Linked DNA regions of Alkalilimnicola ehrlichii MLHE-1. The protein of the gene in region 1 interacts with the protein of each later gene in a pairwise test. Links are inferred from orthologs where the notes say so. Each region holds a gene or a part of one and is shown on either strand. Other genes may lie near its edges.

Region 1 (4,440 bases):
GCGCCGGTCCGCCCGCACCCGACTGGAGGCGGCGGGCAGCGACTCGCCGGCCGCGGACGCCGATGCCCTGCTGGCGCACGCGCTGGGGCGCGATCGCGCTTTTTTCCTGGCCCATCCCGAGCACCGTCCGCCGGCATCCAGCCTGGCCCGCTTCCGGCAACTCCTTGCCCGCCGTTTGGCCGGCGAGCCGGTGGCGCACCTGACGGGCCGCCGCGGTTTCTGGTCGCTGGAGCTGAAGGTGACGGCCGAGACGCTGATCCCCCGCCCGGAGACGGAGCTGCTGGTTGAGGCGGCGCTGGCCCGGGTTGACGGCGACCGGCAGCTCCGGGTGGCGGACCTGGGCACGGGCACCGGGGCCATTGCGCTGGCGCTGGCGGATGAGTGTCCGGCGTGGCGGGTGACGGCGGTGGAGGCCAGCGCCGGGGCCCTGGTGGTGGCCCGGGAGAACGCCCGCCGGTTAGGGCTGGCGGATCGGGTGCAGGTGGTGGCGGGGTCCTGGTTCGGCCCACTGGCCGGTGAGCGTTTTGATCTGGTGGTGAGCAATCCGCCCTATGTGGGCGTCCACGAGCCTGAGCTGTATGAGGGCGATGTGCGCTTCGAGCCGCGGTCGGCGCTGGCGGCCGGACGGGACGGGCTGGGTGACCTGCGGCGGATCGTCGGCGAGGCGCCGGGGCATCTGGTGGCCGGCGGTTGGTTGATGGTGGAGCACGGTTTTCAGCAGGGGGAGGCGGTGCGCCGACTGTTCCTGGAGGCCGGGTTCGGCGGGGTGGAGACCTTGCGGGACCTGGCCGGGCATGAGCGGGTGACGGTCGGGCGGCTGGACTGACAGCGCGCCTGGACGGGGTGTGTCGGCGGTTGGATGTCGGGGGTAGGGAGAAGGCTGAAGAGGCCTTAGGCCCGGTGGCTGCGGGAAGCCGCGGAACGGGGCGAGGCGGGGGTTCGGATGCGAATACGCCGTAAACCCATCCATGGGGGCTCGTAGGCAGCATCCCTGCTGCCTACGATTCGCATCCGAACCCCCGCCTCGCCCCTGTCGATTGAAAGGGTACTGGCTCGCGGAAGGCTGCTCTCGTGCCACCCTGGCTGCCCCAGTGCGCCCCTGTGCGCCCCGATTGATCCCGAGGTACTGCCCGCGGGCCGCATTGGTCTCCGTGACGCCGCCGCAAGCCCCGCTGACCAAGAACCCCCCCGGAGGCCGTTGGTGGGGCGGGTCACCGCAAGCCCACGGACCCACGAACCACCACGGACGATCACGACTTATCCAGCTACAAAAAGGCCGCCAGAGCCTAAACCCCGACGGCCACGATAAGCGAGGGCGCAAGGCACCCCGCGGCGCTGCTATTTCTTCTTCTTGGGGATATAGAGATCGGTCAGCGTCCCCTCCGCCGCCTCGGCGGCCATGGCCACGGTCTCGGACAGGGTTGGGTGCGGGTGCACCGTCAGGCCGATGTCCGCCGCCTCCGCGCCCATCTCGAGGGCCAGGGCCGCCTCGGCGATCAGGTCACCGGCGTTGGGGCCGACGATGCCGGCGCCAATCAGCTGCCCCGACTGCTCGTCGAACAACAGCTTGCTGATCCCGTCCTGGTAATTGAGCGACAGCGACCGTCCGTTGGCGGCCCAGGGGAAGGCGCCCTTCTCGTACGCAATCCCCTGCGCCTTCGCCTCCTCCTCGGTGATGCCCACCCAGGCCACCTCCGGGTCCGTGTAGGCCACCGATGGAATCGCCCGGGCATCCCAGGCGCTTTTCTCGCCCGCGATAACCTCCGCCGCCACCTTGCCCTCGTGCGACGCCTTGTGTGCCAGCATCGGCTGGCCGACGATGTCACCAATGGCATGGATGTGCGACACACCGGTGCGCATATACTCATCGACGTCGATGTAACCCTGATCATTGGGCTTGAGCCCGGTGGCCTCCAGGCCGATCAGGTCGGTGTTCGGCCGGCGCCCCACCGACAGCAGCACCCGGTCGAACCGGTCGCTCTCCGGCGCGTCCTTGCCCTCGAACTTCACCGTGATGCTCTTCTTGTTGGGCTTCAGCTCCTTGACCAGGGTGTTCAGGTGGATGGCGTCATAGCGCTTATCGATGCGCTTGCGCAGCACCTTCACCAAATCGGCGTCCGCGCCCGGCATCAGCCGGTCCGCCAGCTCCACCACCGTCACCTTGCTGCCCAACGCGTCGTACACACAGGCCATCTCCAGGCCGATGATGCCACCGCCGACCACCAGCAGCCGCTCCGGCACCTCCTCCAGCTCCAGCGCGCCGGTGGAGTCCATAACCCGGGGGTCGTCCACCGCCAGCGGGGGCGGGACCACCGGCCGGGAGCCGGCGGCGATGATGCAGTGCCGAAAACTGATGGTGCGCTTGCCCTCCTTACCGTCCACCTCCAGGTGGTAGGCGTCCTTGAAGGCCCCCTTGCCGGTCACCACCTCCACCTTGCGCTGTTTGGCCAGACCGGCCAGTCCGCCGGTCAACTTCTTGACCACGCTGGATTTCCAGTCGGCCAGCTTGCGGATGTCGATCTTGGGCTTACCGAAGGTGATGCCGTGGTCAGCGAACTGCTCCGCCTCGTCGATCACCTTGGCCGCGTGCAGCAAAGCCTTGGAGGGAATGCAGCCCACGTTCAGGCAAACGCCCCCCAGGGTCGGGTAGCGCTCCACCAGCACCGTCTTCAGGCCCAGGTCCGCCGCCCGGAAGGCGGCGGTGTAGCCGCCCGGGCCGGCGCCCAGTACCAGCACGTCGCAGTCGGCGTCCACCGGGGCATCCCCCTGCGGGGCGGCCGCCGGGGCGGGCCTGGTGGCCGCGGCCGGCGGTTCCGGCTCGGCGGGCTTTTCCGCCCTGCCGCCGCCGGTGGCGGGGGCCTCGCCCCCGGCCGTGGCTTCAGCCGCCTCGAGGGTGCAGACCACATCCCCCTCGGAGACCTTGTCGCCCACCTTGACCTTGACCTCCTTGACCACGCCCGCGTGGCTCGAAGGCACCTCCATTGAGGCCTTGTCCGACTCCAGGGTGATCAGCGACTGCTCCACCTCGATCTCGTCACCCGGGCTGACCAGCACCTCGATGACGTCCACCGCGTCGAAGTCGCCGATGTCCGGAACCTTCACTTCTACCAAATCTGCCATCTCGGGTATCCCCCGTCGGTTACAGCAACAGCCGGCGAATGTCGCCCAGGGCCTGAGCCAGCCAGGCGGTGAACCGGGCGCCGGCGGCGCCGTCAATCACCCGGTGGTCGTAGGACAGCGACAGTGGCAGCATCAACCGCGGCTCGAACTCGCTGCCGTTCCAGACCGGCTTCATGGACGAGCGGGAGACCCCGAGGATGGCCACCTCGGGCGCATTGACGATGGGCGTGAAGGCGGTACCGCCGATGCCGCCCAGGCTGGAAATGGTGAAGCAACCGCCCTGCATGTCCGACGGCCCCAGCTTGCCGTCACGCGCCTTGGCAGAGAGCGTGCCCAGGTCCTCGGCGATCTGGTAGACGCTCTTCCGGTCGGCATCGCGGATCACCGGTACCACCAGGCCATTGGGGGTATCCACCGCCACGCCAATGTTCACGTACTTCTTGAGGATCAGCTCATCACCGGCCGGCGCCAGGCTGCTGTTGAAGCGCGGGAAGGCCCGCAGCGCCGCCGCGGAGGCCTTCACCATGAAGGCCAGCGGGGTCAGCTTGACCCCGGCCTTTTCCGCCTCGGTCTTCATCGACTTGCGGAAGGCCTCCAGTTCGGTGATGTCCGCCTCGTCAAACTGGGTGACGTGGGGCACATTGAGCCAGGAGCGCTGCAGGTGCGGCCCGGAGAGCTTCTGGATGCGCGAGAGCGGCTGGCGCTCCACCTCGCCGAACTTGCTGAAGTCCACCTCGGGGATGGGCGGGATGCCGGCGCCACCGGCCTGCCCGGCCGGTGCCGCGGCCGCTCCGCCCCCCGCCAGGGCCTGCTTGACGTAGGCCTGGACGTCCTCCTTGAGGATGCGCCCCTTGCGGCCCGAGCCCCTGCCCTGCAACTGGCCCAGATCCACGCCCAGCTCACGGGCGAAGCGGCGGACCGCCGGGCTGGCGTGGGCGCGGCGATGGGCCTCGCGGTCGATGGGCGGCGGTGCCTGGGGCGGACGGGAGTCGGTGAGCAGGTAGGCGTTCGCCTTGTAGCTCTCCGGCGCCGCGGCCTCGCGCTGGCTGTCAGCGGCGTAGGTCTCGGCCGGCTCCTGGGACGGCTTTGCCGCCTCCCCTGCCTCCTTGGCTGGCGCGGAGGCCGTGGCACCCCCACCGGCACCCTGGCTCTCCAGCACGGCGACCGTATCCCCTTCGGAGACCTTGTCGCCCACCTTGACCTTGACCTCCTTGACCACGCCCGCGTGGCTCGAAGGCACCTCCATTGAGGCCTTGTCCGACTCCAGGGTGATCAGCGACTGCTCCTGCTCCACCGTGTCACCGGGGCTGACCAGCACCT
Region 2 (4,460 bases), 2.9 Mb from region 1 along the record:
CCCTCGGTGAGCGTCTTCGGCTCCGCCCGTACGGCGCCGGATCACCCCTATTACAAGCTGGCCGAGGACCTCTCCCGGGCACTCTCCGACGCCGGCTTCTCGGTGGTCAGCGGTGGCGGGCCGGGCATCATGGAGGCCGCCAACAAGGGCGCCCATGGGGGCAAGTCGCCCAGCATCGGGCTGAACATCCAGCTCCCCCACGAGCAGTCGGGCAACCCCTACCAGGACATCAGCCTCAACTTCCGGCACTTCTTCAGCCGCAAGGTGATGTTCGTCAAGTACGCCTCCGCCTACGTGGTCCTGCCCGGCGGATTCGGCACCCTGGACGAACTGGCCGAGATCCTCACCCTGGTGCAGACGGGGAAGACACGCCGCATCCCTATCATTCTGGTGTACAAACCCTACTGGCAGGGCCTGGTGGACTGGTTCCGCGACACCCTGGTGGCCGAGGGCGCCATCAACGCCGAGGACATGGACCTCTTCCAGGTGCTCGACGAGCCCACTGAGGTGGTGGACGCCATCTTCGCCCACTATGAGGACCGCGGTTTCGAACCCTCCCGCCGGGAGCGCGAGATGCTGCTGGACCTCTGACCATCCCGCCGGCATACGGCCGGGACACCCTGCCGGCACGAGGCCCGCAGCCCCATTCAGGACACACCGCGAGGAGCAGGACATGAACGCAGCCGCTATCCGCCCACGTCAGCGCCCGCCCACCCACCTCTTGCTTGCGCTGGGCCTGGGCACCGCCCTCGCCCTGGCAGGCCCCGTCAGTGGGGAGGAGGAGGGCCCGATTGTCACACCGCCGCCGGCGCCGGAGGAGCTCACCGAGGGCGAGCCGATCGAGCCCACGGTCCGCATCATCCGCCGGGAGTGGGCCACCATTGAGGAGTTCTCGATCCAGGGTCAGATCTACGCCGTGCGGATCACGCCGGTGGTGGGCCCCCCCTACTACCTGATCGACACCGACGGCGACGGGGTGCTCAACCACCGGGCGGAGTACGACCCGCTGCGCGAGCCCAAGATCCACCGCTGGGAACTGCTGCGCTGGTAGGCTGGCCGGCGGTGCTCAGCCCACCAGCCTGAGGTTGGCGTAGGCAGCCACCAGCCACTTGGCCCCCGCCCGCGCGAACTGCACCTGGATCCGCGCCGAGGGCCCCTGCCCCTCGAGCCGCAACACCACCCCCTCGCCGAAACGGTCGTGGCGGACCCGGCTGCCGAGGGTGATCCCATCCACCGGCTCCGACTGCATGGCCGCGGCGGTGGCGCCGGGACGGGTCACCTTCATCCGCGCCCGCACCTCCTCGATATAATCGGCCGGGATCTCCTGGATAAAGCGGGACGGCATGCCGTAGTTGTCCATCCCGTGCAGCCGCCGCTTTTCGGCGTAGGCCAGGTACAGGCGCTCGCGGGCACGGGTGATCCCCACGTAGGCGAGCCGTCGCTCCTCCTCCATGCGCCCGGGCTCCTCGGTGGACATCCGGTGCGGGAACAGCCCCTCTTCCAGCCCGACCAGAAAGACCACCGGGAACTCCAGGCCCTTGGCCGAGTGCAGGGTCATCAACTGCACGCAGGGCTGCCCCTCCTCCCCCTGGGCCTCGCCCGCCTCCAGCGCCGCGTGGGTGAGAAAGGCGGTGAGGGGGGTCAGCCCCTCGTCGCGCTCGTATTGTTGCTCGAAGTTGCGCGCCGCGGTCACCAGTTCGTCCAGGTTCTCCCGCCGGGCCTCGCCGCGGTCACTGCCGTCCGCCTCGGCGTCCCTGCGCAGCCCGCTGGCAACAATCACCCGATCCATCTGCTCGTGCAACGGCAGAGTCGCCGTCTCCTCCTCCAGCCGGTCCAGCAGCTGCAGGAAGCCCTGCACCGCATTGCCGGCGCGGGCACTGATGCCACCGGCCCGGATGATCCGGACGGCCGATTCCCACAGGCTCGCGTCGGCCGCCCGGGCCCCCTCGCGGATCTGATCCAGCGTGCGGTTGCCAATGCCCCGCCGGGGGGTATTGATCACCCGCTCGAAGGCGGCGTCATCGTGGCGGTTCATCAGCAGGCGCAGATAGGCCAGGGCATCGCGAATCTCGGCCCGGTCGAAGAAGCGCTGGCCGCCGTACACCCGGTAGGGCAGGCCGCGGGCCAGGAGGCTCTCCTCGAAGGCGCGGGACTGGGCGTTGGAGCGGTAGAGGATGGCGAAATCGTCACGGGCATAGCCCTCATCGAGCAGGGCGGCGATGCGGTCGACCACGTAACGGGCCTCGTCGGTCTCGTTGAAGGCGGCGTAAAGCTGGATCGGGTCACCCCGGCTGCCCTCGGTCCATAGGTTCTTGCCCATGCGCCCGCCGTTATGGCTGATCAGCGCGTTGGCGGCGTTGAGGATGGTCTCCGTGGAGCGGTAGTTCTGCTCCAGCCGGGTGATGCTCACCTCGCCGAACTCGCGGGCGTAGCGGTGGATGTTTTCCACCCGGGCCCCGCGCCAACCGTAGATGGACTGATCGTCATCGCCGACCACGAAGACATCGCTGTCCTCCCCGGCCAACTGCTGCAGCCAACGGTACTGCAACTGGTTGGTGTCCTGGAACTCGTCCACCAGCAGATGGCGGAAGCGGGCGCGGTAGTGGGCCAGCAGGTCGGGCCGGTCGCGGAGCAGCTCGAAGCTGCGCAACAGCAGCTCCGCGAAGTCCACCAGGCCGGAGCGACGGCAGGTCTGCTCGTAGGTCTGGTAGACCTGCCAGACGGCAAAGCGGAACGGTTCCCCGGCGTCCGCCTGGATGTCGGCGGGCCGCAGCCCCTCCTCCTTCCAGCCATTGAGCACGCCGCGCACCTGCCGGGGCGGATAGCGCTTCTCGTCGAGCTCCATGCCGCGCATCACCCGCTTGATCAGCCGGAGCTGGTCGTCGCTGTCGAGGATCTGGAAGGTCTCCGGTAGCCCGGCATCCGCTGCGTGCATGCGCAGCAGCCGGTGCGACAGGCCGTGGAAGGTGCCCACCCACATGCCGGCGGTGCGGATGCCGAGCAGCTCACCGATGCGGTGGCGCATCTCGGCGGCGGCCTTGTTGGTGAAGGTCACCGCCATGATGCCGAAGGGGGAGGCGCCCTCCACCCGCACCAGCCACGCCGCCCGGCGGGTGAGCACCCGGGTCTTGCCGCTGCCCGCACCGGCCAGCACCAGGGAACGGCCGAGCGCGGCGCAGACCGCCTCGCGCTGGGCGTCGTTGAGATCGGCTATCAGGTCGGAGACGTCGGCTTCGGCTTCCATGGTTTCGGTCCGGTACAGAGGGTATAGAGTCGGCGGATGGGGGCGTTGCGGTGGGTCGGTGCCGGGGGGCGTGGTCCCGTCGGGCCTCCGATGGCGCACCCCTTCGGGGTGCCCTGCGCTACTCGGGAAAAATCGGCGCGCGTGAACTCGCTTCGCTCGAACAAGCACGCGCTTCATCCGATTTTTCCCTGCGTTGCTCGGTGCGCCAAAGTCGGCCCGACGGGACCACGCCCCCCGGCACCGACCCACCGCAACGCCGCTCACGGGCGATCAGGGGCCTGCTAACCGGCGGCCGCAGGCTCGATGGGGCGGGCCTGCTCCTGCACCACCCGGAGGTCACGGATGGCCGCCGCCACTGCCTCCAGGGTGCTGGCGCGGGCGGCCCCCTTGCGCCAGTAAAGCCCGATGGTACGGGTAGGGACCGGCGGGGAAAAGGGCAGCAGCTTGACCGCCGACTGGTTGGGGATCTCGCAACCGGCCTGTCCGGCCAGACGCGGGAGCAGGGTCATTCCCACGCCGGCCGCCACCATCTGGCGCAGGGTCTCCAGGCTGGTGGCCCGGAAACAGCTGGTGCCGCCGGCATCGCCGGCCAACTGGCAGACCTCCAACGCCTGATCGCGCAGGCAGTGCCCCTCCTCCAGCAGCAGCAGCTCATCCTCCGGCAGGGCCTCCGGACGCGGTGCACGCTTCGCCTCGGCCAGGGCATGATCGGCAGGCAGGGCCAGCACGAAGGGCTCTTCGAAGACCGCCACCGAGGCCAGGTCATCGCCCGCCACCGGCATGGCCATCAGCGCCCCGTCCAGCTCCCCCTTGCGCAGCCGCTCCACCAGCAGGGCGGTGCGCTCCTCGTAGAGCAGCATGCGCAAGCGCGGCCAGGCCTCAGTGGCGGTGGCCACCAAGTGGGGCAACAGATAGGGGGCGAGGGTGGGGATGGCCCCGAGGCGCAGCTCCCCGGTCATGGGCTCGGCGGCCGCCCGACAGAGTTCGACGATGTCGTCCACTTGGTTGAGGACCGCCCGGGCCCGTGCCACCACCTCCTCGCCGGTGGGGGTGAGCAGGACCTGGCGGGTACCGCGCTCCACCAATTGCACCCCCAGGTACTCCTCCAGCTTCTTGACCTGGGCGCTGAGGGTGGGCTGGCTGACAAAACAGGCCTTGGCGGCGCGGCCAAAGTGGCGCTGGTCGCCCACGGCGACCAGATAACGCAAGTCCCTGA

What was found. The genes of interacting proteins can lie anywhere in the genome.
Region 2: the proteins of lpdA (region 1) and uvrD interact in binary tests that used the Escherichia coli proteins (3 or more experiments, as listed by UniProt). The link is inferred for Alkalilimnicola ehrlichii MLHE-1 from one-to-one orthologs.

Annotation. Positions count from the first base shown.
Region 1 is NC_008340.1:310,349-314,788, reverse strand. What follows is about bases 730-3,687. They hold lpdA (dihydrolipoyl dehydrogenase), read right to left. Parts: upstream 3,121-3,687; coding sequence 1,339-3,120; downstream 730-1,338. Other genes in these bases: aceF (dihydrolipoyllysine-residue acetyltransferase), read right to left, coding at 3,140-3,687; prmC (peptide chain release factor N(5)-glutamine methyltransferase), read left to right, coding at 730-826. Also shown: more of prmC, read left to right, coding at 1-729; more of aceF, read right to left, coding at 3,688-4,440. UniProt on the Escherichia coli protein: Lipoamide dehydrogenase is a component of the glycine cleavage system as well as of the alpha-ketoacid dehydrogenase complexes.
Region 2 is NC_008340.1:3,251,675-3,256,134, forward strand. The notes cover bases 656-3,633. They hold uvrD (DNA helicase II), read right to left. Parts: upstream 3,245-3,633; coding sequence 1,067-3,244; downstream 656-1,066. Other genes in these bases: MLG_RS14470 (DUF2782 domain-containing protein), read left to right, coding at 674-1,051; MLG_RS14480 (LysR substrate-binding domain-containing protein), read right to left, coding at 3,526-3,633. In the rest of the region: MLG_RS14465 (LOG family protein), read left to right, coding at 1-591; more of MLG_RS14480, read right to left, coding at 3,634-4,460. UniProt on the Escherichia coli protein: A helicase with DNA-dependent ATPase activity. Unwinds DNA duplexes with 3'-5' polarity. Translocates on single-stranded DNA with 3'-5' polarity. Initiates unwinding more efficiently from a nicked substrate than double-stranded DNA.